DNA from 2 places in the Pseudoalteromonas sp. SaAl2 genome. Region 2 is predicted to be linked to the other one. Evidence: riboswitches for the same ligand, from Rfam matches in the RefSeq annotation. Region 2 holds a riboswitch; the other holds the start of a gene.
What was found. A riboswitch is a leader RNA that binds a small molecule or an ion and turns the genes downstream of it on or off. The one in region 2 is predicted to bind lysine.
Positions count from the first base shown of each region.

Region 1: it holds a riboswitch for lysine, as region 2 does, so the genes downstream of both, dapA (4-hydroxy-tetrahydrodipicolinate synthase) here and lysC (lysine-sensitive aspartokinase 3) in region 2, are expected to answer to the same signal.

Region 1 is NZ_CM129605.1:3,176,911-3,192,544, reverse strand. Features, by position in the region: partial or broken gene ACU8V8_RS15085 (succinylglutamate desuccinylase/aspartoacylase family protein) at 1-109, opposite strand, end outside; gene ACU8V8_RS15080 (PLP-dependent decarboxylase) at 115-1,320, opposite strand; gene ACU8V8_RS15075 (2,3,4,5-tetrahydropyridine-2,6-dicarboxylate N-succinyltransferase) at 1,320-2,060, opposite strand; gene dapA (4-hydroxy-tetrahydrodipicolinate synthase) at 2,076-2,960, opposite strand; lysine riboswitch at 3,092-3,286, opposite strand; gene ACU8V8_RS15065 (DNA-3-methyladenine glycosylase I) at 3,473-4,177, shown strand; gene ACU8V8_RS15060 (protein adenylyltransferase SelO) at 4,195-5,604, shown strand; gene ACU8V8_RS15055 (OmpA family protein) at 6,104-7,162, shown strand; gene acnB (bifunctional aconitate hydratase 2/2-methylisocitrate dehydratase) at 7,622-10,219, shown strand; gene ACU8V8_RS15045 (autotransporter outer membrane beta-barrel domain-containing protein) at 10,430-11,374, shown strand; gene ACU8V8_RS15040 (hypothetical protein) at 11,374-12,372, shown strand; gene ACU8V8_RS15035 (PKD domain-containing protein) at 12,470-13,465, shown strand; gene ACU8V8_RS15030 (hypothetical protein) at 13,410-14,204, shown strand; gene ACU8V8_RS15025 (InlB B-repeat-containing protein) at 14,264-15,634, shown strand, end outside.
Region 2 is NZ_CM129605.1:1,264,465-1,280,098, reverse strand. Features, by position in the region: gene ACU8V8_RS06360 (sodium-dependent transporter) at 1-371, opposite strand, end outside; gene ACU8V8_RS06355 (4'-phosphopantetheinyl transferase family protein) at 525-1,274, shown strand; partial or broken gene lysC (lysine-sensitive aspartokinase 3) at 1,248-2,647, opposite strand; lysine riboswitch at 2,724-2,895, opposite strand; gene nhaD (sodium:proton antiporter NhaD) at 3,010-4,257, opposite strand; gene ACU8V8_RS06340 (hypothetical protein) at 4,417-5,697, shown strand; gene ACU8V8_RS06335 (condensin complex protein MksE) at 5,703-6,248, shown strand; partial or broken gene ACU8V8_RS06330 (ATPase) at 6,248-9,026, shown strand; gene ACU8V8_RS06325 (DUF4136 domain-containing protein) at 9,196-9,744, shown strand; gene ACU8V8_RS06320 (peptide-methionine (S)-S-oxide reductase) at 9,815-10,315, opposite strand; partial or broken gene ACU8V8_RS06315 (TonB-dependent receptor plug domain-containing protein) at 10,478-12,321, shown strand; gene ACU8V8_RS06310 (YkgJ family cysteine cluster protein) at 12,390-12,653, opposite strand; gene ACU8V8_RS06305 (efflux RND transporter periplasmic adaptor subunit) at 12,780-13,952, shown strand; gene ACU8V8_RS06300 (efflux RND transporter permease subunit) at 13,956-15,634, shown strand, end outside.

The DNA of each region.
Region 1 (15,634 bases), 1.9 Mb from region 2:
TTGGTCCGCTGCCATCGCCTTTTAAACGATACACAGGAATTGTTAGCGGTAAACCGTTGGCAACTTCGCCAACGACTATATTCTCTTGGCTGATTGGTGTTGTACTCATCTCAATTACCTTAGATAGTAGCTGGCATCTTCAGCTTGGCGAACACATTGTAATTCGCCACGGTGCAAAACATATTCAGCGGCAAGCTCGTGGCATAAAAAGTAGGGCATGCTTTCAGTAAAACCATAAGCACCGCATTGACTAAATGCGAGCCAGTCATCTTCATTTAAATCATTGGGAAGTTGATGCTCACCTAAGCAGTCAAGCGCAGTACATAATGGCCCATATAAGCTCATTGCTTGGTTTTCAGCCGTTGAGTCACGGAGTAATTGCACAGGGAAATCTTGGCTCGTAACCGCTGGGCGCAATAAATGATTAATGCCACCACTAAGAATCACTTGTTGTTGTCCGTAGTTTAATTTGCGCTCGACAACAGGAGTTGCATAATGACCGCATTCGCCAACGGCATAACGACCAAGTTCCATCCATAACTCATCAACGCCAGCATCGCGTTTAATTTTCGCTAGTGCATCGATTAACGCATCCCAACTTAGAGTTGGTGCATCAAGTGTGTAAGGAATACCTAAACCACCGCCTAAATCGAGCACTTTTAAATGAATACCTAAATTGCTTGCTAGCTGTTGTAGTGGCGCGACCATTTGTGACCAAAGCTGGGCGAGTTTATCGCTACTAAGCATATTTCCCCATTGAAAAATATGCAGGCCGTTAAAGTTAAGTGCAGGGTATTCACTCGTGTTGAGAGCTTGCCACTCATCGCAGCCTAAGCCAAATGGCGTAAGGCTATCGCCCCCTAGTGGGTTTTTTTCACCTTCAGGCCAGCGTAATTGCACCCGCAGTAAAACCTGTAGTTGGCACTGCTTTGCAGTTGCTTGTTCATTGAGCCAACGCACTTGGTTAAGGCTTTCAGCGACAAAAATACGTACACCGCGCTCAATAAAGTATTTAATTTGTTTTGGGCTTTTAGCAGGCCCAGTGTTGAGCACGCGCTCACTGTTAATACCTTGAGCAAGCACTTGCTCAAGTTCGCCTTTACTTGCCACATCAAAGTTAAAACCAGCACCATCTAAGCTTTGAATTACTTTAGACAGTGGATTGGCTTTAACTGCATACCAAAGTTTCACTTCGGTTTGTGCCACTAAACGCTTAAGGTGTGCATTGAGTGAATCAAGGTCGTAGACAAAAAATGGTGTATCAAGCTTTGTTGATAACTCATCAATGGCGGCTTTAACTGGCGTGCTCAAAAAGGTCATTAACGTAAAACCTCTTCAAGTAGTAATGACGCATCACTTTGTTCATCACGGTATTTTACGATTAACGCGCATGACATGCTTAGACCTTGCTCACGTGCCCACTCATTCGAAGCAGGTCGAGAGCCTGGAATTACAATGGCATACTCAGGAATTGGCTCACCTTTATCAAGTTGACGCTCGTTAACGCAGTCATAAACAGGAATAGTTGCTGACAAACGTACGCCTGGCGCAAGTACCGCACCCTTTTTAACTACAACCCCTTCAACGATTACACAACCTGCGCCGATGAAAGCATCGTCTTCAACGACTACAGGGCTTGCACCAATTGGTTCAAGGACACCGCCGAGTTGCACAGCAGCACTTAAATGTACGTTTTTACCAACTTGTGCACACGAACCAACTAGAGCGTGGCTATCAACCATGGTACCTTCGTCAATAAAAGCCCCAATGTTTACGTACGCTGGTGGCATGATAATCGTGCCTTGAGCTACGTGAGCACCACGGCGAACACTTGAGCCACCAGGTACCATACGAACGCCATTTTCGGCAGTAAACTCTTGCGGTGCTAAGTTGTGTTTATCAACAAAACCACCGGCAAATTCGGTGTTAGTACCGTTTTTAAACGCCTCTAAGATACCTTGCTTAACTTCAACGTTAGCATGCCATTGGCCGCTTGCGTCTTGTGTTGCAGCGCGTACTGCGCCTGATTCTAAATTATTTAATAGTTCTAACCAGCTCATTATAAAAACCTGTGTTTAATGCCAAGATAAAATGGTGTTATTTGCATTGTTAATGCAATCTGTTTGGGTTAACTCTAAGTGAGTTAATGGTGGGCGCAAATACGGGCTGTTTAGTCTCCCTTGTAGATGCATCAAAACTTTTACGGGAATAGGGTTCGCGACGGCAAACAAGCTTTGAATTGCTTGCGACCAATCGGCAAATAGATTGGGGTGTTGACCGCTAAGGCTGCGTTTTACAAATTCATGGGTTTGTGTAGGCCAAGCATTTGCGGCAACAGAGACTAAGCCTTTTGCTCCGGCTTGGGCAAAATAAGGCATGAGGGCATCATCGCCACTGAATATCGCTAATTCTGGCGAGGCTTTTCTAAAACCTTCAAATTTAGCAATATCACCGCTGGCTTCTTTAAGCGCCCATAAATTTTTATGATCTTTTAAATTGCTAATAACGGCTGGTGGAATATCAACTGCACTGCGACCAGGCACGTTATATAACATGCAAGGGTGATTGCTTGCGTTCAGCAGCGTTTCGAACCAGTGGGTTTGGCCAACAACGCCAGGCTTGGCATAAAGTGGTGAGCCCAGTAAATAACCGTGAATAGGGAGTTGATTACAGTATTCAACCCACGCAATTTGTTGGGTTAGGTTCATACCGCCAACGGCAACCATTAATGGCACAGTAGGCTTTAATTGGCATACATGTTCAATAATGGCTTGTTGCTCTTTTAAACTAAGTGCTAAGCCTTCGCCCGTACTACCAAGTAGTAAAATGCCATTATTAGCTGCTTGTTGTTGTGCAACTAGCTGTTCAAGTACTACGTAGTCGACTTCGCCTGAATCAGTAAAAGGCGTGACGAGTGCAGTCCATAACGGATAGTCGTTTAAATTAAAGTTGTTTTTCATCTGCAACGAACTTCTTAGGTGTTCGATGAGTTCAATGGGGAAGTTAAAAGCGCCGCATTTACATCATTCGAACATTAAAATTCGAAGAGCGAATGGACTTAAATAATAAGGCACGCAGGCCTTATTATGCTAAGACCAGAAGCTCTCCACCAAACTTATCAACAGCGTTAGCTGTTGTTGGTGACAGTCGCTGGGATTCAACCCAGTCGCCCGAAATAACCCTTCACAAAAAGTGTTACTTCTCGGCGTTAATTCCCCTCACGTATGATCATTGGAGTGTGTGCTCCTCACATACGTTACCTGAATAACGCACCTCTTCTAGCCCACAGTGCGAGTTTAAAACGAGTAAACTCACACCTTAAATAGGGGTAATGTCGGTGATTAAAGCATTTTAGCCGTCTAGGTGTCAAGGCTAAGTATGTCAGGATGTATTGATCTTTGTTTGTGAGAGGTTACGTATTAACTGCTTTTTTCGTACACTAGCAAATAGACAAAGCAAGGGTAGTTAATTAATGGAAAAGTTTCAGGATATTTATCAACGAGCAGCACAGCGAAAAGGCGGTAAAGCGATGTTAGCGCAATTGCTGCATGCGCCACTTTCACAGGCACAGCTTAAAAAGTTGCCCGATGATGCTTGGCTTGAAGAGTTTACCCGCAAGGTTTTTCAAAGTGGCTTTTATTGGTCTGTTATTAATAGTAAGTGGGCAGGCTTTAGAGAAGTGTTTTGGGATTTTAATGTAGAAAAGCTACTGATGATGCCACCAGATATGCTAGAACAAAAAGCCAGTGATGAGCGTATTGTACGTAACTTTAAAAAAGTACAAACCATTGCTGATAACGCATATATGATTCATGAAGTGGCGAGTGAACACGGTAGTTTTAGTGCGTTTATTGCTAATTGGCCTACAGACGACATTATTGGCTTATGGGCATATTTAAAAAAGCACGGCGCGCGCTTGGGTGGTAATACTGGGCCTTATGCACTACGTACGCTTGGTAAAGATACGTTTTTACTTTCACGCGATGTAGAAAGCTACTTGCGTGCACATAAAATTATAGACGGTGGCTTACAAACTAAAAAATCCCTCACTGCCGCACAAGCTTTTTTTAATGAGCTACAGCAACAAAGTGACTTAAGTTTACAGGAGCTAAGCTTAATCGTAGCCTATAGCGTGGGTGATAATCGTGTGGGTATTCAAACAACTGAACCGCAATAGCGGCGAAAGGTAATTTTATGAAATTAGTATCACGCTATACTGACATCGCAGATCAATTTGCTATAGCCGATAGACCAAGCCCAGTTGGCGAACCTTCGCTGCTGTTATTTAACGATGTTGTGGCTAAGCAATTGGCCATTGATGTTGTCCCTGAACAACGAGCTGGCGTGTTTAGTGGAAATCAACTCATATCAAACATAGCGCCTGTTGCACTGGGCTATTCAGGCCATCAATTTGGACATTTTTCGCCTCGCTTAGGAGATGGGCGTGCGCATTTACTTGGGGCTGTAGCTGATCAAGGTGGATTACTTTGGGATATCCAGCTAAAAGGCTCTGGGGCGACACCGTTTTCTCGTGGTGGTGATGGCCGTTGTGCTATTGGCCCAGCAGTACGTGAATACATAATGAGTGAAGCAATGCACGCGCTAGGCGTGCCGACAACCCGATGTTTAGCAGTCGTCGCGACAGGTGAAAGCGTTTACAGACAACCACCCCAACCCGGCGCAATTGTGACTCGTGTTGCATCAAGCCATATCAGAGTAGGATCATTTCAATATTTAGCCACGCAAGGTGATGTTGAAGGCTTAAAAGCCTTAGCTGATCTGGCGATTGAGCGACACTATCCTTATATACAAAGCACAGGCCCTGAGCGTTATTTAGCTTTCTTAAGTGAAGTAATAAAAAAACAAATCGCACTTGTGATCAGCTGGATGCGGGTGGGGTTTATTCACGGTGTAATGAATACAGATAATACACTTATTAGTGGTGAAACTATTGATTATGGTCCGTGTGCGATGATGAATCAGTTCGACTTTGATACTGTATTTAGTTCCATCGACCGCCAAGGCCGTTACGCCTTTGGAAATCAGCCAAATATTGCAAACTGGAATTGCGCACGATTAGCTGAGAGCTTAATGCCGTTAATCAACGAAGATGATGAACAAGCCATTGCTTTACTAAGCCCTTTAATTAATCACTTTGCTGAGCAATTTAATCACGCGTTTACTCAGATGTGGGCTGAAAAACTAGGCCTTGATGGAAATCAGGATTTAGATAGTGAGTTGGTTGCGCAGTTGTTGGCTATATTAAAAGACCAAAAGCTTGATTACACTAATACCTTCGATACGTTAACTGAATCACTGCAAGATAATGCTGAAATACCAGCAACCTTAACTCAGTGGTCGAAGTTATGGTTGCAGCGCACCAATAGGAGTAGTTATGAAGTTATGCGTAAAAACAATCCTAAATTGATCCCGCGCAATCATATTATAGAAAATATCTTAAATGACTTTGTACAATCTGGCCAAAGCGCTACTCTGAGTGAGTATTTAAAGGTGTTGCAAAAACCGTATCAAGCGCAAATCAAAGAAACCTGGTATACAGAAGCTAAAGACGATGCGCATTACAAAACTTTTTGCGGTACTTAATTTTGTCATAGCTGGCTGTTAACTTGCTTTGAATTATTTTTTGATTTACAGCAGGGAATAGGAGGCATTGCTATAAAAAGCAGCAACTCTCATGAGTTTTGATGGTGTTTTTTTACTGTGGGCTAGTTAATGACTGTTATTTATTAATTTTTTTGAAAAATAAATACGGTTTCTACTTGTTGATTTAAAATTAACCAATATAATGCCCTCATGGACTTTAAAGTTTGCATTACTTTAGTCGATAAATCGCTAATACTCTATGTAACTACTTTTTTTACGCATAGTAATTACAACATGCAATTACTATGCTGGTTAGATAAAGTTTTTTATCTAGTCTATACTAAATCAGCGATTTATTATTAAAACTGCTTTAATTGATAAAAATACAATTTAAGTGTTTTCGTTAAGTAATGATTAACAAATGATTTTGTACTCTGGTCAAACTTATTAAGCTAGGGTCACTTAGCTACAATTTAATTGTGAAAATGGGAAGGAAACAATGAAATTAAAATCACTTACTATTGCTATAGCACTAGCTGCAACTAGCGCTTCAAGTTTTGCAGCCGAAAAAGAAGGCTTCTTTATCGGTGCATTTGGTGACTATTACGACGCATCATGGGAAAATATCCGTGGTACTAATGGCATGAATGTTGATGATTCAACAGGTTGGGGTGCTGAATTAGGTTACCGTTTCAACGATTACTGGAGCGCACGTTTAGAATACGCTGATATGGATTTTGATATTTCGAGTTCAGATCCAGCTATGACTGCAACCAGCATGGACGGAGATCGTTTAGGTATTGATGGTCTTTACCATATTAACGGCGGTCCTTTTTATGGTCTTTTTGGTCTTAAGCAATTAGATGTTTCTGAAAATCTTACATTCGCTAATGTAGGTGCTGGTTACCAGCATTATTTCACAGACAACTTCGCGTTTAATGCTGAAGCAGCTTTATACCAAGGTCTTGATCGTGGTTACACCGATGTTGCTGGTAAATTAGGTCTTAGCTACATTTTTGGTAAGCAAGGTTCATCAGCACCGGTTGAAGCGGCGCCAACAGCTGCAGTAGTACCTGTAGCAGTAGCTCCGACTGATAGCGATAATGACAACATCCCTGATGCTGACGATCAATGTGCTAACACACCTATGACTGATGCTGTAGATGGCACTGGCTGTACATTATACGAAGATCGTGAAGTAACTAAGAGCTTACTAATTACTTTCCCTAACAATACTTCAAAAGTATCTGAACAATATTTAGATGATATTGATAAAGCAGTTGCTTTCTTAAATGAGCACCCAGGCACTGAAGTACTTCTTGAAGGTCATACTTCATCTGTAGGTAAAGCTGATTACAATAAATGGTTATCGAAAAAGCGTGCTGACGCTGTTGCAGCTCGTTTAATCGAAAATGGTATCGATAAAGAGCGCATCATCACTGTTGGTTTAGGTGAAGAGCGTCTTAAAAATGAAGCTAACACGGCTTCAGCTCATGCTGAAAACCGTCGTGTTGAAGCGCATGTAACTGTTATTGAACGTGTAAAAGTAAAGCGTTAATATATAGCAAAGTGTTAAAACCCAGCATATGCTGGGTTTTTTTATGCCTGAAAAGACTAAAGTTCATAACACATTGATTTTATGTAGCTGACTGCTATTTATGGTTATTATAATCGTTTCAAAAGAGCTGTAATAAAAAATCTACGCATTTATAGATATTAATAATGGATACGCTTTAGTTTTAAAGACTTAAAGTTAGTTACTAAAGGGCATTCTAACTTGATAATATGACGCTCACCAACTTTGCTTTCGCCAACATTACCCATTAATAAAATGAGTATTTAAATCACTTATCATTCAACGTATTTATACTGAGTATCATGATTTGCTTCGCAGCTTGAATTTTCATCTATACTTAAACGTTTTATAATTAACCATCATATCTAGGTACAAATTAGGTTTTATTTGCGTTTTTCGCACTATCTATCAGTTTTCTGACGTCACCAAGAGGGTAATATTGTGCTACATGAATATCGTAAACACGTAGAAGAGCGTGCCGCGTTAGGTATCGTACCTGCGCCATTAGATGCTCAGCAAACGGCTGATTTAATTGAGCTCATTAAAACTCCACCCGCAGGTGAAGAAGAGTTTATTCTCGATTTATTAATTAACCGTGTGCCACCGGGGGTTGATGATGCGGCTTATATTAAAGCTGGTTTTTTAGCAGCTATAGCGAAGGGGGAAGCATTTTCACCTTTAGTATCAAAAGAAAAAGCAGCTGAATTTCTCGGCACTATGTTAGGTGGTTACAATATTGAACCTATGGTAGAGCTTCTAGATGACGACTCTTTAGCTCCTATTGTAATGAAAGGTCTTTGCGGTACTTTATTGATGTTTGATGCTTTTTACGATGTTGAAGAGAAGGCAAAATCGGGTAACGTATTTGCAAAGCAAGTTATTGAATCTTGGGCTAACGCCCAGTGGTTCACTAATAAACCAGCAGTTGCAGATAAAATCTCAGTGACGGTATTTAAAGTAACGGGTGAAACGAATACTGATGATTTGTCACCAGCACCAGATGCATGGTCTCGTCCAGATATCCCACTGCATGCTTTAGCCATGCTAAAAATTGAGCGTGATGGTATTACACCAGATAAACCAGGTGGAGTTGGTCCAATTTCTCAACTTGAAGAATTAAAAACTAAGGGCTTACCACTTGCTTACGTAGGTGATGTTGTTGGTACTGGTTCTTCTCGTAAATCTGCAACTAACTCTGTGCTGTGGTTTATGGGTGATGATATCCCATTTGTACCAAACAAGCGTGTTGGTGGTGTCTGTTTAGGCAATAAGATTGCGCCAATCTTCTTTAATACTATGGAAGATTCGGGGGCATTACCCATTGAGTTAAATGTTGATAAACTTAACATGGGTGATCAAATCGATATCTATCCGTATGAAGGTGTTGTTAAGCGCCACGGTACCGATGAGGTTATCTCTACTTTTGAGCTTAAATCTGAAGTGATTTTAGATGAAGTTCGTGCGGGTGGTCGTATTCCATTGATCATTGGTCGTGGCTTAACTGATAAGGCACGTACTTCACTTGGTTTAGGTGCAACAGACGTATTTAAAGTACCAGCAGTAACTGAATTGTCTGATAAAGGCTTTACGCTTGCACAGAAAATGGTTGGTAAAGCATGTAACGTAGCGGGTATTCGCCCAGGTCAATACTGTGAGCCTAAAATGACCACTGTAGGTTCACAAGATACTACAGGTCCTATGACGCGTGATGAACTTAAGGATCTAGCCTGTTTAGGTTTTTCTGCAGATTTAACCATGCAGTCTTTCTGTCATACATCTGCTTACCCTAAACCAATTGATGTAAATACTCACCATACCTTGCCTGATTTCATTATGAATCGTGGCGGTGTATCACTCCGCCCAGGTGACGGTGTAATTCACTCTTGGCTAAATCGTATGCTATTACCCGATACAGTTGGTACGGGGGGGGATTCACACACTCGGTTCCCATTAGGTATTTCTTTCCCAGCAGGGTCTGGTGCGGTTGCTTTTGCAGCAGCAACCGGTGTTATGCCACTTGATATGCCTGAGTCTGTTTTGGTTCGTTTTAAAGGGGAAATGCAGCCAGGTATTACCCTTCGAGATCTTGTGCATGCAATCCCGCTTTACGGTATTAAACAAGGTTTATTAACGGTTGAAAAGAAAGGTAAGATCAATGAATTCTCTGGTCGTATCCTTGAAATTGAAGGAGTGGAACATTTAACGGTTGAGCAAGCGTTTGAGCTTTCAGATGCATCCGCAGAACGTTCAGCTGCTGGTTGCACTGTTAAGCTTTCTAAAGAGTCGATTGCTGAGTACTTAGAATCAAACATTGTAATGCTTAAATGGATGATCTCTGAAGGGTATGGCGATGTACGTACAATCGAACGTCGTATCACTGCAATGCAAGATTGGTTAGCAAATCAAGATCTGATGGAAGCTGATGCAGATGCAGAATATAAGCACGTACTAGAAATCGACTTGGCTGACATTAAAGAGCCAATTTTGTGTGCACCAAATGATCCTGATGATGCACGGCTATTATCAGATGTTACGGGTGAGAAAGTCGACGAAGTGTTCATTGGGTCATGTATGACTAATATTGGACACTTTCGTGCCGCAGGTAAGTTGCTTGATGGTTTTACAGGTCGTATACCTACTCAATTATGGGTTGCACCACCGACCAAAATGGATAAAGAACAACTGACGGCGGAAGGTTATTACGGTATTTTTGGCCGTGTTGGCGCACGTATAGAAACGCCGGGCTGTTCACTTTGTATGGGTAATCAAGCAAGGGTGGCAGATAGGGCAACTGTTGTATCTACCTCAACGCGTAACTTCCCCAACCGTTTGGGGAATGGCGCAAATGTATTCCTAGCATCAGCTGAGCTTGCTGCTGTAGCGGCTATTTTAGGCAAATTACCTACGCTAGCTGAATATCAAGAATATGCAGCTAAAATCAATGCGACAGCGGCAGATACGTATCGATATTTAAACTTCCATCGCATGCCAGCGTACACTCAAAAGGCCGATAATATCATTATTCAACAAGTCGTCTAGTTTCTTTTTAGTATCAAATTATTGCAAAAACCCGCTTTATGCGGGTTTTTATTAAGTTTTCATTCATTTTCGCTTGACGATGACTTCTGATCGTCTAAACTCTTTCGCATATAAAATTAACATATGTTATTTTTTGTTACCACGGACGGTACAGTGAGCATCTCACTCTTTCCTATTAAGGTGACTTTATAGCAGTGAGAAGGCGTCATAATGAAACTACCTTTACTAACAACAGTCCTATTTAGTGCATCAGTGTATGCAACCCCTAACCCCTCATTCAGTGAGGTTCGCATTGGCTTTGAAAATATTGGTTATAGTGAAACTTTAAACGATGTTGCTGGCTTTGGTCAGTTAAGCCAGTCTATCGATGTCACCAACCCGGCTATTAGACAAATTTCCTACACGGGTATTGATGATGATTGGGGATTTTATGTTGAAAGTGCTGCAACAATCTCTACAGATATAGCCACAGAGACATGGTATATGGGAGAGTTTGGAGCTATTCAAGAAAATGCATTTAAGATTAAAGCCAATGAAATTGGCTTTAAAGGTGCCTACAACTTTACCCAAGCACTTCAGTTCACCGTTGGCACCAAGTTTTTCACATCTAGCTTTACACGTTCTAACTTCTCATTTGTTCAACCTGGTGCAGAAAAATTTGACCAGGCACTAATAGCGATTTCAGATGATCCAAGTAGCCCTGCTCGCTTTACTTTACCGGGTATGGAAGGGGGGCAACCGGGTGAGCAACAAAACTATAATTCTCAACTCCGCCCTGTAATCTCAGTATCTGAAGATCAAATGGGTATTTTACTTACATTAGGTGCACGCTATGACAGCCGCCTTAAAGACAGCTTCAATAAATATAGTTGGTATATCGAAGGAGAGGTAAGCAGCCCAATGTATTCTGAAATTCAGAATACGCAATTTGAAACGACGACATTAACTGATAGTTTTAATGGATGGGGGGTATTAGGACGAATAGGAATGCGCTATCAAGTTATGCAACATATAGCAATCATTGCAGGTATCGATGCACAGTATAAGTCTCGAGATATTGTTACTGAAAACCTGGAGAATGGTCAACGCTTACGAGTTCCTGAGGTTGAATATAGCAATGTTTCATTTGCACTTGGCGGACAGTGGAGCTACTAATGAAAAAACTTGTATTAGCATCCATTATTATTAGCGCGAGTTTGACGGGGTGTAAAACTATCGAGTCAGTACAAAGTGACTTGGGGAACCTTACTTCAGGGTTGAGTGGTGAAGAAATCACTCCAGAACAATTACAGTTAGCCTATGAGAAGGCTGAACAAGCTTTTCAAGAAGCTCTTACAGCATATAATTTAATAGATTCGGAAGCACTCGCTGACTTCGACACAGAAAAAGTATATGAGGCTAAAGAAGTATGGCAAGTGCTTGAAAGTGAATTTGCTGAATTAAGACTATCGCCAGATCACGCCCTTGATAGTGCATCATTGTTTTCATCAGATACAGTAGCAGATGAAATTATGGAACAAAGTCAGCAGGTTATTACCTTGGTTGAAGGGGCTACAGTTTCAAAAGAGCGTATTACAGCAGTGCTTAAACCTGTTAGAGAAGAGTTTGCTGTATTGACTCAAATTGACGCAAAGATTCATTTTGAAAAACGCTATTCTACATTGGATGAGCAACACCAAGAACTAAAACAGTTACTCATTGATGGTAAAGAAGCACAAGTAGAGCAGTATGTACCTCAGCTTTTAGAGCAGCTAACAGCATTAGAAAAAGATGCCGTAGTGCAGTTTTATTTCTCTGAGCATATTAACAAAATTTATAAATTAGCTAATTCAGATAAAGCTAGCGTCTTTCCAATAGTGTACGAAGAGGTAAAAACTCAACTAAGGCGTGGACAAACGTATGCACATCAACATAACCGAGAATATGACGGCATAAAGTTAGAAGCCGATCGCGTTGCTCATCAAATTGCTCGTATTAATAGTTTGTATGGTGAGTATGCAAACTTAAAAACAGCGTTAGATGAGAAAGAAATTGAGAATGAGCTGCTTAAATTTGAAAGCGAATTAGCTGAACTTACAGAGAAAGTAGGGTTAGGAGATTTAAGAAATCTAACGTTTTCAGAACAATTGAACAAGGTCAAAGAAAAGTTGTAACAATAAAATACACACAAGCCATAGCACAGCTATGGCTTTTTTATTTCTAATGAGCGAAATAATATACAGAACTTTATCCATTTCAGAGGGGAATCGAATGGATTTTTGCAACAGCAAACTACGCATTGGTTTATTTACGAGTGCACTACTTTTAACTGGCTGTGGAGGCGGTAGTGATGACAGTGGAGGGACAACACCAGTTACACCAGTCGATCCAACAAATCAAAGCCCAACTATTAGTTTAGTCGCTCCCATTGAAGCGATAGAGCAAGAAGCATTTACACTCACAGCTGATGCAACTGATAACGATGGTAGCATTGCATCTTATAGCTGGAGTCATGATGCTGGTATCGAGTTGACCAGTGATAGCCTGTCAGCAGCCAATGCGACATTTACTTCCCCTGATATAACAGAAGATATAACAGTTAATTTTACTGTTACAGTAACCGATGACAAAGGTGCTACGGCTGCAAAAACACAAGAAATAGTTATAAAGCGCAAAGTGTCGAATGTGACTATTACAGGCCTGGTTACCGATGAACCTATTGCCAATGCAGTGCTTGAAATTGTTGTTGGAGATGAATCTTTTCCTACTCAAGCGGATGCAAGTGGACGCTACAATATATTGCTAGATATAGATGAATCATCAAGCAAAAAGTTGGTAAGAGTTAAGGCCAAAGGTTTAGATGCTTCAAACCCTGGTGTTGAATTTGTTTCTCAATTAAGTTCTGTAGAAAAGCTTTTAGCACAAGCTGGCGATGATAATACGCTTGATAGCACGGATAACTTTGGCGTAAACATTACTAATGTTACTACGGCTGAATATGCATTGTTAACTCGTGGCGGTGTTGAACCAAGTAATGAAGAAGAACTTGATACTGCACTGCTGAACGTTGATGCCGATGAAAAAATTCAATTAGCGACATTAATCAAAATTGTAGTTGATAACCCAGATTACCAATTACCTGAAGGTGTTAATAGTACCCTAGAGTTGGTTGCAGATGAAGCTGTTGCACAAAAATTTGAAGATGAAGTTAATGCAAAAGACCCTGAAATTATCGAAAAAAACCAAAGAAGAAATCAAGCAAGATGATGACTTAGTAACAGGTTCTAAAACCTCACTCGTGGGTGATTACATTATTAATTCACCTCGCTATCACAACAGCCGTGCTTATCATTTGCTATTAAATGAAGATAACAGCGGTACTTTTAATTCGATTACACAAAGTGAATTAACTTGGGAAAGTGTAGATGGTGTTATTAAGTTAAGTTTCGAAAATCCGGTAGTAAATAGTGAATACACAAATACAGAGGAGAATACGAGTAATACCATTTTCCTTAACAGTTTAAGTTTTGAGGTATTAGCTGAAAATGATGTATTTAGAACCCTTGATATTACAGAGACTACATCACGTAAAACAGTTAACACTGTAACAGGTGAAGAAACACTGACGCCAGAAGAGCCTTATACTTATACGTCAAACTTAATTAATAAGGCAAAAACACTAGCACTGGCTGAGGATGATTTAATCGGAACTTGGGTTTTAGATACCGTGAACTCAGGCTTTCATGCAGACGACCCTGAAACTATTATTTTTAATAACGATGGGACTGGTGAAGTAGTCACTGATAATAATGAGCCGTTCACTTGGTCACTATCAGGCACTAAGTTGTCAGTTATGTATGACAATGATGGGGAAGTTGGAGTAACAGACTTTTGGTTTACAAAAGCACTTAGAGCTGGCTACCAATTAGTTACTCTAGATGCAAACTCAGATGAAGCCGCTAACTCTACGGCGGGATTGTTGATCAAAAAGAGCCTGTCTCATTAACAAATGAAGACTTCATAGGTCGTTGGCATGGCTATATTGGTACCGCTCAATCATTTGATATGAATGTTCATCCTGACGGCACTGTTATGATTGGGATGGGGAGTACCGTTTACCAAGGCGAGATTGATGGCGGCGAATTTACTCGCAAACTTTATCTTTATAATAATAATGAAGTTTCTAGTTGTGCAGGGTTTGATACTAGTTGTTACTTGTATGCACAAATGCGTCATGAGTTCTTGAATATAAAAGATGATCATTACTATGTTTTAAGAACATTTGAACATTTTGATTCAGAAGGTGAGGTTACATCGAGTATTGAAAGTGTTTTAGTATATCAATATAGTAAAAGTTTTGATTATACTGAATTTACAGAGGAACTGCTGAGTCAATGGACTGAGTTATATAGAGAAAATGGTGGAACTGATTTCTTGTATCCTACGAGTGAAGGATACACATTAGAGCTAAATGGAGAGCAATTTACAGGCTTAACTTTTGTTGATGGAGTATTGAGCTATGAAGTTGATGGCATAACATGGTTTCTAGAACTTGTTTCAGCTGATGAGAATGAGATTATTGTTTGTCATTACCAGCAAGGTACTGAGTGTTCAGCTGCAACACTGATTAGCTACTTAGCTAAGCGCCCTAAAGTAACCCTGACTGCAAATTCGAACGGTAATGGAGAATTATCACCGGTAATTCAAGAGTCATTTATTTATCAAAATGTAGGCTTTGAAATAATTCCAGCAGATGGTTATGTTGTAGATTCTATCGAAGGCTGTGAAGGCTATATTGAAGGCGAGCATTATATCGCGTTTGCTAGTAATGTAGATTGCGAAATTAATGCTACGTTTAAAGAGCAGCAAGAGTCGATTGGTTCCTTCATAATTGGGAACCAAGATCTCTATTATGCAAGTGCTTATACAGTAGAGTTGCTTGAAGATAATACTGGCTCTTTAACTTACAACGGTAAAGTTGATATAACGTGGAGTCGAAGTGCTGAGGGGGTTATAGAGATTACTCCTTTAAGTGATTTTGTTTTACAAGAATATGAAAGCTACTCTAATAGCACAGGGATGAATGTTGCGACTAAAGATATTGCAACAAAACTGACTTTAACTCCACTCCCTGAGAAAGGCAGTAATTGGTTTGAATTAGCGCGAGACATTGAGCAATTCCAAGATGATGTGCTTGTTGACGAATATACAAGTTCATATGAGGTGAACAAAACAAATCTAGACCAACGTTTAGTCATTAACGACGATGATATTGTAGGTGAATGGTCTGTTGACCTTGTAGGTGAGGATACTGTTTATAAAGTAACTTTTAGTGACGATGGTACTGGTGTATCCCACAATATCAGCGATTTATCTGATGAGAGTTTTACTTGGCAAGTAACCGATAACACTATGGTGCTTAACTTTCCTGAGGAT
Region 2 (15,634 bases):
GTAGCAATGGGTTCAAGGGCGTAAGCTATCATCCATCCGGCAACAATCGAATAAAAACTTAGCATCACTATGGCGCCAGCTAAGCCTAAATAGCCAGCAGCAGCCCCTACTTTTGGTGCTTGATCTTGCCATGCGTTTTTAAGTGCTTTAACTGGATTCGCTTGGGCTTGATGACCTAAAAACAGCTCAGTGTATAAAGCAGGCACTGCCAACAAAAATATTACGATAAAATAAACCAGTAAAAATGCACCGCCACCGTGATTCGCCGCTTGCGTAGGAAAACCCCAAATATTACCTAAACCAACCGCAGCGCCAGACGCCGCTAAAACAAAACCAAGGCGGCTTTGAAAACCATCACGCAATTGTGCCATACATCTACTATCTGTTATTATTTTTCATTATTGTGAATTAAACCATATTTCACAGCGACTGAGTAATAAATTTGTCAATGCTGGCGCAGACCATTAGTAAATGCGCACTTTATACCCAGCTTTTATATTTTCACTGCTAGCCATCTGGACTTTATGCCTAACCAATACTTTGATCAGTACCTGACTGTAAACCCATTTAGTGCCTCTGAGATTAATGCACAAAGCGTTTTATTGTTGAACGCAGAGTCTATTAACTTTGCTGATTTCGCATTAGATAATTTACTCAGCCCATTTGAGCAAGCGGTTATTGAACGCAGAAAAAGCTGTAAAGCAAAACAAGAGTACCTTGCCACGCGTTTATTGCTTAAATTTTTAGTTAAACACTGTTTTACTGAATTTGCCGATACACCCGCTCATCACATAAGCTCTGAATTTGATGAGCATAGCAGCAAACTTTTATTGCATATAAAAAACACGAATACCGTTTTGAGTAGTTGTTTATCTCATTCGAACGGTTTTGTTGGAGCAGCGCTGAATATTGAGCAGGTCGAATTTGGTTTTGATATTGAGAAGATAAGCTTGAAACGCCCGTTTGAAAAATTGGCTAAGCATTTTTATCACCAGCAAGAAGTCGACTCAATCACCGCAAATGAGCAATGTGCCGCTCAGCGTTTTTTTAGGATTTGGACGTTAAAAGAAGCACTCGCCAAAGCGACTAGCCGCCCTATTGCGCAGCTACTCAGTCCACATGTTTTCACCGAGCTCGCAACAGCTAATTTAAATGCTAAAAGCACGGTATTTGAAGGCTTTGACATAACTATCGTGAATAAAAAAAGCACTGACTGGCAGTGCTTTTATATCACTGATTTACAGCAATTATGCAGCGCTTTCGAGCTCAAGTAAGCGGCTGTGAATAGCTTGAACAACTAAGTCTGACTCTGCTTGCTCAACTAAAAAGCATAAATTATGTTTGCTCGCACCATGACAGATTAAACGAATATTAAAGTCGCTAAGCACATTCATTAAATTAACTTCTTGTTGGCGAAGCTGAATTTGTGAGCCAATAAGCGCCACCAGCGTTAGGTTATTTTCAACCGACACATGACAAAATTCAGCGAGTTTATCTAAGCAATCTTGATCAAGCTCAGGACGAGAAGCATTTGGTGCATTATCAAGAGTAATTGCCACACTGATTTCAGAGGTTGTCACTAAATCAACCGAAATATTAAACTCACTTAATATAGTAAATACACGCGCTAAGAAACCACTGGCTAACAGCATTTCAGGGCTTTTCAAGGTCAACAAAATTTGGTTTTTACGTTGCGTGACAGCACGAATACCAGGTATTTGCGACTTTTCACGTTCGATCCACGTACCACCACGCTCAGGCTCACGACTAGAGCCTACAAATACACTAATATGGCTTCTACTAGCGGGTAAAATTGTTGCTGGGTGCAAAACTTTTGCGCCAAAGGTCGCCATTTCGGCTGCTTCATCAAAGCTTAAGCGGGCAATTGGTGTGGCTTTTACGCACAAACGCGGATCGGTGCTAAAGATACCCACAACGTCTGTCCAAATGTGTACACTTTTCGCGTTGACAGCCTCTGCTAATAACGCCGCGCTGTAATCTGAACCTCCACGGCCAAGGGTAGTTGTTTGCCCATGAGCATCACTACCAATAAAACCTTGGGTAACGACAACATGTTCTTTTAATAAGGGGATTAAATGCGCTTTTGCCGCCATTGCAGTCGCTTCTACATCTGGCGTTGCTTTTGAGAACTGGCTATCAGTTTTTAATACTTGGCGTACATCAAAACGCACCGCATCTAAGCCATTTAGGCGTAATACTTGAGTAAATAAATACGACGATAAACGCTCACCAAAGCTTAATAATTCATCGTGTTGTTGCTTAGATTTAAGCGTTTCGCTGGCAAGCGATTTAAACGCTTTAATTGTTTCAGTAAAACCATGTGCTAAATCAGCATCAAGCGATAGTTCATTTAAAATGGCGTCTTGGATAGCAACCACACCATTAATGTGTTCGCTACGCTCTTGGGCAGTTAAGTCTTTTTGCATAAAGCAACGAGGTGGTTTGTTACACCTGCGCTGGCACTCACAGCCACAACGCGCACTGTGTTATCAGCTACAATAATTTCACTACAACGGCTCATAGCGTCAAAATTAGCTACGCTTGTACCACCAAATTTAGCGACAACGTAATCTGATTTTGCATTGCTTAATTGTTGCGTGTTATTTGTAACTACTTGGGTATTCATGTCGTCTCCTGTTGTGGCATTTAACCACGATAATACAAGAAGAACTTGGCAAGGGGGTGCTTGATAAGAAAAGTCCACTGCCAGAAGCTCTCCACCTAAATTGGTGACAGTTTTGAGGATTCAGCCCCATAAACCGAAAAACCACTGTGACGTCAGTTGTTCTTCTCGGCGAGTATTTCCCTCCTTAATGATCAAAAGCAAACGTCGCTTCACATTAAGTACCTAAATATCGCACCTCTTCTGAATGTTAGATTAACTACTTTAAATTAGTGGTTAAAATAACAAAGCCCGCTATAAAGCGGGCTTTGAAAGTTATCGTTTAGACGTCTAGCTGTCAAGTTGTTTTATTAAATCTCGTACGATTAAATAAAACTCCCGGCAACATAAGAGCCAACATAACCCACCGTATAAGCAATTAATAAATAAACCGACATACGTAAATAGCTCATAAAGGTCAGCGCTTTTACTTTGCTCATGGCAATAATACCCGCGGCCGAACCTATAATAAGCATAGACCCACCCACACCTGTAGCATAGGTAAACGACAGCCACTGCTGCGGGCTCATTATGATATCGGCTTTTAACAATGCAGCTGTTAGCGGCACGTTATCAACCGCAGCTGATAGAATACCCATGAGGTAATTTGCATATTGCGCTGGCATTAGCTCATATAAGTTAGTGAATTTACTAAGCATACCCACTTCTTTTAATGCACCAACGAGTAACAGCACACCAACAAAAAATAGTAAAGTGTCGTATTCTATTTCACGGATGTAATCGATGATTTTTTTGTTTACGTCTTTTTTGCGCATTAAAAACTGTGCAGTTAAAAACATAAGTGACAAACCAAACAAAAAGGTCAACAACGGCGGTACATGGTAAAGTACGCTAAGCGTTAATGTAGCTATAATAGTTGATAAGAAAATAACCGCGATGGTGATATCGGTTTTTTCAATACGCCGCTCTTCTTGCTTAGTAAACTCGACGGCACCATTTAAGCCAAACGACAACATAATCGCCAGCAGAGCAACACTCGCCAATGCCGGTACAATAAGCAGTAGCAAATTAGCAATACTGACTTTGCCATCAAGGAAAATCATCAAGGTAGTTACATCACCAGTTATCAGCGACACCCCACCAGAGTTAACACTAAAGACAATCAAAGTAGCGTATTTAATAAGCTTTTTCGGATCGAGTTTTAACGACATCACCACCGCAAGCGAGATAAGCGTGGCGGTAATATTGTCTGAAATCGACGAAAATAAAAAGGAAAAGCCACCAATTAAAAACATCAGCTTACGTTCACTAATGGCACTAGGCATCACTCTGTGCACAATATTTTGGATAAAACCTTTGGAGTTCAAGTAGGCAACAAAAGTCATTGCAGCCATTAAAAACAACCATAGAGTGGCAATCTCTAAAATATTGTGATCAAGTTGGTGTTGTACATTTTCGGGGCTTTGCCCGTTGAGTGGCGAGATAAATAAGATAATCCAGCATAAAGTACCAAAGAAAAGCGTGGTTTTGGCCTTGTTTACATGGATAATATCCTCTATAACGATGAGCACGAATGCAAGCGTTATCAGGGTTAGGATAATTGACGTTACCATGGTGTTTGAACAACCTTTAGAAAAATGTAAAAATTGCATTCTTATGTCACTTATGTGACACGGCGCGCAGTCTAGCACCAAAGGCATTGTAAAACTATTGCCAATTACCTATTTTATAACAATCGCTGATTCAGCCTAAATGAGAAGTACTGGAGCGTTATGATCCCAGCTAAAAAGTTACTAAATACCCTGACAGAACATTGGGGGATGTTAGAACTATTATTTAAACGTTTTAAAATGGCTGATTTTAGCTTGAAAGACGTACAAAATGCGATCAAACAAAAACAACCAACTTGGTCAAACGAACGTATTTACAAAGAAACCAACCGGCTTTTAAATCAAGATATTATTATACCTCTAGCTAAATCGTCCCAGCTGGAAATTAACCGTGCAATTGCCGACTTTGCGACCTTTTTATTGCAAGAAGAACATTTGGGGCTTGCGCAAGAGATCAGTGTATTAGTTGATGACCTTGCTCGCTTAGGCAACCGCTTAGCCAATGCTGGTGAAATTGAAGATTACGATGAATTACGTCGCTTTAGCCGCATTATGGATGACCGGGTCCGTAAAATAATGAAACTGTTTGCCCACAACGAAAATGCCATTTTAAATATTGTGGAGCAAGCAAAAGCCAACAACGCGGTGCAATCGTTGCAAAAGCGCTATAAGGCGGTGATTGAAGCCTTTGATGAATATATTGAGCCTATGCTCGAAATGGTGGATATTCGTGGTGATTTTCATGCTTGCTTTAGTACCATTGAAGAGCAAATAAGTACACAGATCGCGCACATCGAACGCTCCGGTAAAGCATATCAAGATAAACGTATGCTAGAGCAATTACGTACGCGTATCTTAGAGATGCACCTTGTTGGACGCGAGAGCTTACGCAAAAGTGCCGATATGCTCATGCCCCTGCGTGAAGAATTACGCCGTAATAATATGATCACCCGCCAAGCAGCTAAAGTACTTGGCTTAATTCGTAAAAATGGCGTAGATAACATGCTAAGTAATGTACAACCGCATTTTGTCTCTGATGCTCAGCGTTTTTCACTGGGCCAGCAACGTCACATGGTAGCCTACATGGCAGGCTTGGTGGAATTTGAACATAGTGAATATGAATTGCCTGACCAACAAGATGTGCCCGCATATGTTACACCCAACATTCCAGATTATAACAATGTTAAAACTAGCTTTAAAAAGCGTTTTAATGCTAAACGTAAAAAACCCGAGCCTTTATTAACTTTTCTTGGTGAAAGTTATCCAGAACTTGAAGCCGACGAAATGCTGTTTTTATATCAAAAATTAATTAGCGATACTGATATAGAAATCAGCCAAAGCGATGAAAAAATGCGAGTTAAAATCGCCGGACAACACTTTTCACTCTTTCCATTTAATACAAAGCCTGTTGATCCCAAGCATAACCAAACAGGGAATGAGTAACCTCTATGACACAAATTAATTTAGATGAATTAACCCACCTACAAGCCATCAATAAAAAACTGGTAACGGGTTATCATATTAGTGAGCAAGACACTTTAATGTGGCAAGAGCTTGATCAACACATTGAGCAATACAGTGCGCTATTTAACTCTCTCGGCCATGACTTACAACACGATAGCCGCGGTTTTTATTATTTTGCCAGTGACGAAAGTACACCAAACATGGGGAAAATCTCTCGCGCAATCGCACTCACCGTTTATATATTAATTGAGCATTATGCCAATACCGGCAAAGATCCTATGCGTGCACTATTTGATGAAGTGAACGATTTAGAGTTGATGCAAACCTTAGTGCAGATGAACAAACATTTGTTTGATCAACTCGAGATTTTTTCGGGATCAGATTTACGTAAAGATGTGTATTTACGCATGATCCGACTCGGCCTTGCCCGTGAAGTTGAAGGCGGTTTTATGTTACAAGCCCCAATTTACCGCTACATCGATGCATTAATGGAAGTAAATGAAGAAACCTATATTGGAGAGGACGAATAATGAAAAACCTATACGGCCTCAGTAAGCTCGCATTATTAAACACCGCCGGTTATGCCAAATGTGTGATCCCGCTTGATAAAAGTAGCTCTATTTGCGCGCCAAATAATACCGGTAAAAGTTCGGTTATTAATGCTCTGCAGTTTCCACTTATCAATGATTTACGCCTTACCGAATGGGACGGTCATGATCTAGATGAAACCCGTAAGTTTTATTTCTCATCAGATCAATCTTACATTTTACTAGAAGCAAACTTACCGCAAGGCCCTGTGGTCATCGGTGTTGCGGGTCTTGGGAAAATTGCCGGTTACGCCCATCAGTTTTTTTGTTATCAAGGCAAACTGGAGCTTGAGCAATACACTCAGGGCAAAACTATTATTAAGTTCACCAAGCTGTTTAATCACTTAAAAGAGCAAGGCTTTAACCCGATTGAACTCAAAGCCCAAGAGCTCAATGCTTTACTAACAGGCGGCGCAACGCCGTTTGATGGCGACATTAATTTAAAAATGATCCCGCTTAATAATGTGCAAGATTCGGCGATTTATAAAGAAATATTCCGCCGGATCTTAAACTTACACAAGCTTGGCGCTGCCGATGTTAAACGTTTTATGCTCCGTGTGTTTGAACGCCATATGTCAAATTCGAAAGTCGACTTTTATGAAGTATGGCGCCGCTCATTTGATAAAGTAAATCGCGCAAAACGTGAATTAAAAGCCCTTGAGTCAATGCAAGAGCCAATTAGCGCCCTTGAATCTATGCTTGAAAATCAAACCGTACTCAAAGGGAAATTGGCCGCTTACGCCCCTAAAATTGACCAAGCGTTAATAGACTTTGATACTTACCAAGAAGCACAACTTAGCGAACTCAATGTTGCCCTTGAGGACATTGAACACGAAAAACATGAGTTTGAACAAAAGCAGCAGCTCTACGTTCAGCAATCGCGTGATATAGAACGTAAGCAGACTCAAATTGAACAATGGTTTTTAGACTTTAATGCACTAAAAGCAGAGTTTGAACTGGTTAATATGGCAACGCTTAAAGTGAGCCTTGGCCAGTTAAAACAAGATTACGAGTCACTATCGCATTCAATAAATAGTGCTCAAGGGCAAAGTTTACACACCCTTGATTACCGTATCAGCGAAACCCAAAAGCAAATTAAAAGTTTAAAACTGCAACTTAAAAACCTTGAATTTAATTTGTTCACCCGAATGCGTGAAGATTTATCGCTCAAAGAAGTGGAAGAAATTTCACGTATTTTAAACCCTGATATTCTCTCGTTTGCCACCACCAGCAGTGGTGATATTGATATCAGCGATGAAGATGCATTTGGCGAATTTTTAACGCAATTATCTGATAACGTAAAAGGCGGCGTACTTACCCTGCCCGGCGCGACCATTAAATTGAAAAAGCTCTCTGTTGTGCAAATGCAAACAGGCGAGAATAAAGAGCAACTGACAGCGCAGCTAAGCGCCCTTGAAAATTCATTAAAAGAATTTAAACAGCAGCGCGAAGTAGCTGCAAATGTTGCTGATAAACAAAAAGAAAAAGATGCCCTATACGATGAGCTAATGAGCTGCGAAAGTGCACTGAAACGCTTTGAGCAATATGAGGTGATGTTGCAGTCAATTGACGCTCAAGCCATGCTGAAAGAGCAGTTAGTCGCCGAGCGCGATCAGGTTGATGAGTACTTACAAGATATTCAAAAAAAATAGTGGCTCAATCGCAGACAGACGCTCAATTATTAAATCTAAAAAGGATTTACTATCACGTCAAGCTGATCGCCTGCGCCAAGTTAAATCTGAGAGAATCGACCATACCCTTGATTTATACAGTGGCAAAGTCACCCCTTATATGATTGATATTCATATCGACTTTGACAACTTGAGCGATTTAGTCCATCACTTTAATAAAGACTGCCAAGAGCTACGTAATTTTGATATCAACGTTCGAAATACCTATTTGCACATTTATAATGCAGGCATCACTAAGTTTGATAACGAAAACGATGAGTTTACTAAATACCAGAAACTGATCAGCGCATTTCATAATATTGATAACGAACGTGATGCAGTTGAGCGCCAAGCCCGTGTTGCACTGACTGAAGTTGCGGCAACCATTAAAGGCTTGCGTGAAGACTTAGACCGCTTGCGCCGCGAAATGAATAGCTTTAATAAAGGCATCAGTCAGCACCGCATTTCAAACCTACAAGCGTTCAAAATTAATGTTATACCGCGCAAAATGCTGGTTGATAGTATTGATACCATTATCAGCACTTCCAATCAGTTTGAGCAAGGCGACACCCTTGATTTATTAAGCCAAGAACCTTACAGCGAAAGCGCGGTAAATGAAGCAAAAGACCACTTAATTCAACTGGCCTCAGATAAAGCCGGTTTAACCCTAACCGACTTATTTGATATTCGCTTTGAAGTAGTTAATCGTGCAGGTGAGACAGAGCATTTTGATAAAATCGATTCGGCCGGCTCTAACGGTACTCGTATTACGATTAAATTATTATGCGGCATGTTGTTTATTCGTTATTTATTAAGCGACCAAGAACAAAATCTTTACCGTATACCTATTTATATCGATGAAGCGGCCGATATTGACCCGCAAAACCAAAAAGCAATTATTGAAACCGCACTAAGCTTTGGCTTTGTGCCTATATTTGCCTCTGTTAAACCACAGATTAGTTGTGATTACATTGTACCAATTAGATCGGTTAAAGACGGCGCCCAGAACTGGGTAGATGAAAAAGACTGGATAGAAGTCGAGCACCAATAAGATAAGAGCGACGTTTCTATAAATTAATATATCATTCAGTCAAGGACGACTAAACTGATCAGTACTTATCGTTTATACAAATTACAGGTAAAAAATAACATTTCCTTGAATTCATTCTATGTTATGTTATCCAACGAATAGTCATTAAATTTGCCAAGGAGCAAACTCCATGAAAAATATACTAATTGCAACTGCTGTATTACTACTTGCAGCCTGTGCAAAAACCCCTGATATTGATTACGACAAATCTGTGGACTTTGGTAACTACAAAACGTTTGCTTGGTTTCCACAAGCGACTTTGGCTAACGCGGATAATTATCAAATCAGCCCATTGATGGAAAAACGTGTGCGTGAAGCGGTAAATACACAATTACAAGCACACGGTATGACACTTGCCGACGAAGCCTCAGCAGATGTATTAATTAACTATCATGCCTCTGTTGATACTAAAGTTGATGTTGATACATTTAAGGTAGGTTATGGCGCACGTTGGAATTACTGGGGTATGGGTTATAACACACAAACAACAACCCATGAATATGATGTAGGTACTTTAGTTATTGATGTTGTTGATCGTGCCTCTAATCAGCTTGTTTGGCGCGGTGCTCGTGAAGGTCGCCTACAGAAAAAACAAACGCCTGAACAGCGTAACAAAGCAGTTCAAGAAGCTGTTGCGACTATTCTAAGTGGTTTTCCACCAGAAAAACTTGCACAATAAACTGCTATAACTAATTTTATAAAAAAGCTCACTTTTTAGTGAGCTTTTTTGTTTCTGAACAAATTTAAATTTAATCCATTTTATACTTATACAAAAGATCATGCGGTATGTGGCAGTAATCATCGGGGAAGTTGGTTAAGCGGTCTTGATGCTCGGGATCGCTTGCAACGTAGTTTGTTAATGGTTGCACTTCGACTACGACTTTAGCGGCATCATCACGTTGGTTGATATAATCTCGCGCTATGGTTAGGTGTGTTGGCTGTTTACTATAAATGGCTGTGCGGTATTTCGGACCAATATCATCGCCTTGCTTGTTAATGCTGTAAGGGTCGATAATTTCAAAAAAGTATTCGATTAAACTGTTGAGCTCAACTTTACCGGCATCAAAAACCACCTTCACACATTCAGCATAACCATCATACTCACCGGCTGTATTACTGCTGATACCATTGGCACGCCCAGCTTCTGTCACCACGACACCCGGTAAATGCTTAATAAACTCTTGCACTCCCCACAAGCAGCCGCCAGCAAAATAAACGGTTTCTAAATTGGTGTTATGTAATGTGTTCATATATCAACCTATGTGAATAGACATGAATGATTATCAAATGCAATTTTCTCTCATTAAGATACAATAGCGCTCTATTTAAAACGCGTACTAACAACGTAATAAATATGATAACAACAAATAATCACACCACTATAATTAAAAGCGCAAAGAGATTTTAACGTGATCAAAACTGTACACCTAGCAATACCAGCCATCTTATGTAATTTTTCAACACTCACCCTGGCCACAAATAACACTGATGATATTGAACAAATAACAGTGCACTCCTCCGCCACAGCAAATCAACTACCTGTGGGCACTTTCGATGCACCAGTGTCAAATTTAGAGTATGACCCACGAGTTGATTTACAATCACGTAATATGGCTGAGGCACAAGCCGATGTCACTATACGTGGCGGGATTTTGAAAACACTGGTTTTAGTGTTGGTAGCGTGACTTTATTCGATCCACAATCGGGGCACTACTTTGCTGAAATCCCTATTGCCCCACAAATGCTTAGTGGTGCTAAAATTTATACTGGCGTTGATAATGCTTTTAATGGCATGAATAGCTCGGTAGAAACAGTTGCTTTTGGATGGACACCAATCAACACCGGCGGCAGTGCTTCTTTAGGCGTTGGTAATAACGACTTTAATCTACAAAGTGTTAATGCAGGCATTAGTACTCCTCTTGAAGGAATGAACGATTGGCAGTTAGGCTTTCAAGGTGAATATTCGCACTCACAAAGTGACGGTACTATAGAGTATGGCGATCATGACTTTAGCCGTGTATCAGGCCGCGTACAACTAGTCGGCCCACAGTCACAAACTGATATTTTTTATGGCTCACAGCAAAAGTTTTTTGGTTGGCCAAATATGTACACCCCTTTTGGGGTAAATGAAACTGAAGACTTAGACACTGAACTGTTTTTAGTTAATCATCAGCAAAACTATGCCGCTGATAGCTCATTTGAAGTATCGGCTTATTATCGTAAGAATAACGATCATTATATATATTCTCGTGAAAACCCAAGTGCCTTTGAGGCTTTTCATGAGACCGAAGTTAAATCGATTGGTTTTTCAGGACGTCATGCTCAAAATCACTCATTTGCTTTAAACTACTCGGCTCAATTTATTGAAGACTCAATAGAATCAACCACCCTTGAAAATAACTTCACCTCTCGTAATTACTATAAAATAAGTGTGTTACCTGAATATCAAACAGCTATTGCCAATAATCAATTGCTGACTGTTCGTTTAGGGGCAGCTTATGATGATACTAATAGAGATGATTCTGAACTTTCGTTAATGGGTGATATAAACTGGAACACAGTAAATACTAATGGAACAGAACGCACTGTTTATTTATCCTTTGCGCAAGCAAGCCAAGTGGCAGGTTATACGGCGATTGGTGGCAGTGAGTCAGGTGGTTTATTTAGAAGTAACTATAACCTTGAGCGCGAAACCACACAAAATCTAGAGCTCGGTTTGTTACTTGAACAGCAAACTTGGCAATTAAATTCTGCCTTATTTTATCGTCAAGATGACAACTTAACTGACTGGACTTACAGCTTCGATTCAGTATTTGCCCGTGCTGCAAACCCAGTAGATATTGATACTTCTGGCATCGAACTTTTAGCCACGAAGCAGTTCGATACTGTTGAATTGATTACAAGTTATACTTACCTACATAAATCAGAAACATATGGCGCAGAAGAAATTGACGCCAGTTTTTATGCTCTTAACTTTCCTGATCATCGTATAACACTCGGCGCAGTGTGGACGCCTACTGACATGTTAGAGTTTCGTATTGATAACGAGTGGCGTAAGCAGCATGAAAATGCATTACGCAGTGGCGATGATTCGGCGTTCTTTACCCACTTAACCTTAAAACTAATACCAACGGGGCTTGATAACTTATTTATTACGCTTGCTGCTGATAATTTATGGGGTGAATCGTTTGAAGAAATTCCTGGTACACCAGGTCGCGGCGAACAATATACTTTAAGTGCGACTTATAACTGGTAAAGTAAAAAATATATGTCAAAAACCGCGTTAAAAACGCGGCTTTTTTATAACCAAATAGCAGTAAAAACCTAGGTCATTTGCTCTAATTCAGTTATTAATTGTAACGCTTGGGCATTAGTCGTACCGCACACATCAATAGTCGCACTAAAATCACTACATACTTTTGGGCGACTTTCATCACCAAACAGTTTACATAAGTTATTGTTATCTAACTGAATGCAACGCTCACCGGCTTTTTTCCCATGAGGCATGCCAGGGATCGGAGAACTAATACTCGGTGCTATACAACACGCTCCGCAGCCTAGCCTACACGTCATTGGTTGTGTATTCATTTTCACCCCTTAATTACCTATTACTGACACTTTGTTACTTATGTAATGCTTTGTTACATCTTCATACGACTTGTAAATACTTTATTCATTATGCTTACCCTGTCACCCAATTATGAGGAAAGCCTTGTGGCTACTAAAAAACAAATAATTCTACCTATTGCCGTACTGGTTGGCGGCATAGCACTGGCAGCTGGTTTCTCATCTATGAAACAACCCCCAGAAGAAAAACCAGAACAAGATACCCGTCCTCTCGTATCAACTGATGCGCTTCACCTTGATGCCATTACCCTTGATGTTAAATCTTATGGTGTAGTTAAACCAAAAGACCATACACAATTAGTTGCCCAAGTTGCAGGGCAAGTAGTATATGTATCTGAACAATTTGTCCAAGGTGGTTTTGTTAAGCAAGGCGACATTCTAGCACGAATTGACCCAAATGATTATGAAGCTGCACTCATTGAAGCACAAGCAGGTTTAGCACAAGCAAGTGCTGATCTTGAAATCGAACGTGCTCAAGCCCACGTCGCAAAAGCTGAATGGGATCGTATAAAAGATGACTCAAACGAAATGATCCCTTCTAATCTCTATTTACGCAAACCGCAGCTGGCTGAAAAGCTGGCTCGCTATCGTGCAGCACAAGCAAGTGAAAAACGCGCAAGCCGTAATTTAGAACGCACCTATATTAAAGCCCCGTATGATGCCATTATTGCTGCTCGGGATATTAGCCTTGGCAGTGTAGTTAGCCTTGGCAGTAAATTTGGCGAGTTAAGCTCAACATCAATTGCTGAAATCCGTTTGCCTGTTGCCGACAAAGAATTGCAATACCTAAAAAATGGCGGTATCGGCGCAACAGTAACGGTTAATGCCGAGTTTGCAGGTAAGCCTACCACTTGGCAGGCTAGCGTTGTGCGCAGTGAAGGGGTGATTGATCAAACAAGCCGCATGAGCTATTTAGTCGCACAAGTTACAACACCGTATGCTAGTAAACAACCGCTTCGCTTTGGCTCGTATATAAATGCAACCATTTCAGGGCGTTCATTAGATAATGCCATTGTGGTACCACATCATTTAGTTAAAGATAACAAAATTGCAGTACTCAACGATGACTTAACGCTTTCATTCAAAACGCTCAATATTGTGCGAGAACAAAACGGTATGATAATAGCCGATGCTGGTCTAAATGAAGGTCAGCAATTAATTACCTCAGCACTTGAGTTTCCAACCGAAGGCATGCAAGTCAAACTCAACGATAGTCCTGCTCCTTCAGGCGTAACGCAGCTTGCGTTGAAAGAGGAATAAGCCATGACCATCCATAGTGAAAAAGGGCTTATAGCCTGGTTTGCTCGCAACCCAGTTGCAGCCAATTTGATGATGATTTTTATCTTGGTCGGCGGCATCTTAACTGCGTTTTCAATTCGCAAACAGATGTTTCCACAGTTTGAAAATAATTGGATCAGTGTACAAGCTGTCTACCCTGGTGCTGCACCTCAAGAAGTTGAAGAAGGTATCACCATCAAGGTTGAAGAAGCGATTGAGGGGCTCGAAGGCTTAAAGCGTAAAATCACCTATTCGAACCGTGGATATTCCCAAGCATGGATTGAAATAGACGAAAAATACGACACAAAAGAAGTGCTCGACGAAATTAAAATGCAGGTTGATTCAATCAACACTTTCCCTGCAGACATGGAACGCCCTGTTGTTCGCCATGACAAATTTGAACAAGAAGTCATGATACTAGCACTATATGGTGACATGAGTAACTACCAGTTAAAAGAGCTTGGTAATAACATAAAAGATGAGTTACAAGCGTTACCGCAAATAAACCTTGTTGAGTTCAATGGTGGTTTAAATTACGAAATTGGCATTGAAGTCAGCCCAGATAAACTACGCGAATATGGGCTAACCTTTAGAGATATTTCAAATGCTGTACGTGCCTTTTCAGCGAATATGTCAGCGGGGCAAATTCGCTCTGACAATGGCTATATTTCTATGCGTGTAGAAAAACAAGCCTATCGCGGCAACGAGTTTGAAAAACTCCCATTAATACTTCTCCCTGATGGTGCCCAGATTTTTTTAGGAGATGTTGCAACAATTAATGATGACTTTGAAGAAGGATTACAATATTCAAAATATAACGGTAAAAATTCCCTCTCCTTTGAAGTTAATGCATCAAAAGATCAAGACATCACAAAAGTAGCTAAAGTATTAAAGCAATATTTAGCTGATAAAAAAGATCAGCTGCCTGCCGGTGTAAAACTCTCACCTATTGTTGATTTAACCTACTACCTTGAAGGTCGATTAGATATGATGATCGACAACATGGTGTGGGGTGGTATTTTAGTGATGGTTGTTTTAGCCTTATTTTTACCACTACGCTTAGCGTTTTGGGTGATGATGGGCTTGCCTGTATCCTTCCTAGGTGCTTTTTTAATGATGCCAATGGGCTTTTTAGACGTCACGATCAATTTGGCATCACTGTTTGCATTTATTTTAGTACTAGGGATAGTGGTAGATGATGCCATTGTTGTTGGTGAGTCAGCTAGCGCTGAAATTGAAAAACACGGCCACTCACTCGATAACGTTGTACGCGGCGTAAAGCGTGTCGCAATGCCGGCCACTTTTGGTGTATTAACAACGATTGCCGCGTTTTTACCCCAAACGTTAGCAACTGGACCTGGCGCTGCATTTTCTAAAGCCATTGGTGGTGTAATTATTTTATGCTTAATTTTCTCTTTGATTGAATCAAAGTTAATCCTCCCAGCTCACTTAGCAGCAATGAAAGTGCGTAAACCTAATCCAAAAAACCCATTACATCGCTTACGTAAGGTGATGGATGGTGGCTTAAAGCGGTTTGTCGATAACTATTACACGCCGTTTATTGCACGTTGTATTCACTATCGTTATACCGTCATCATTGGTTTTGTGTGTGTGCTTATTGTTAGTGGCGGTATGTTTGCAGGTGGCTTAGTTAAATTTGTAGC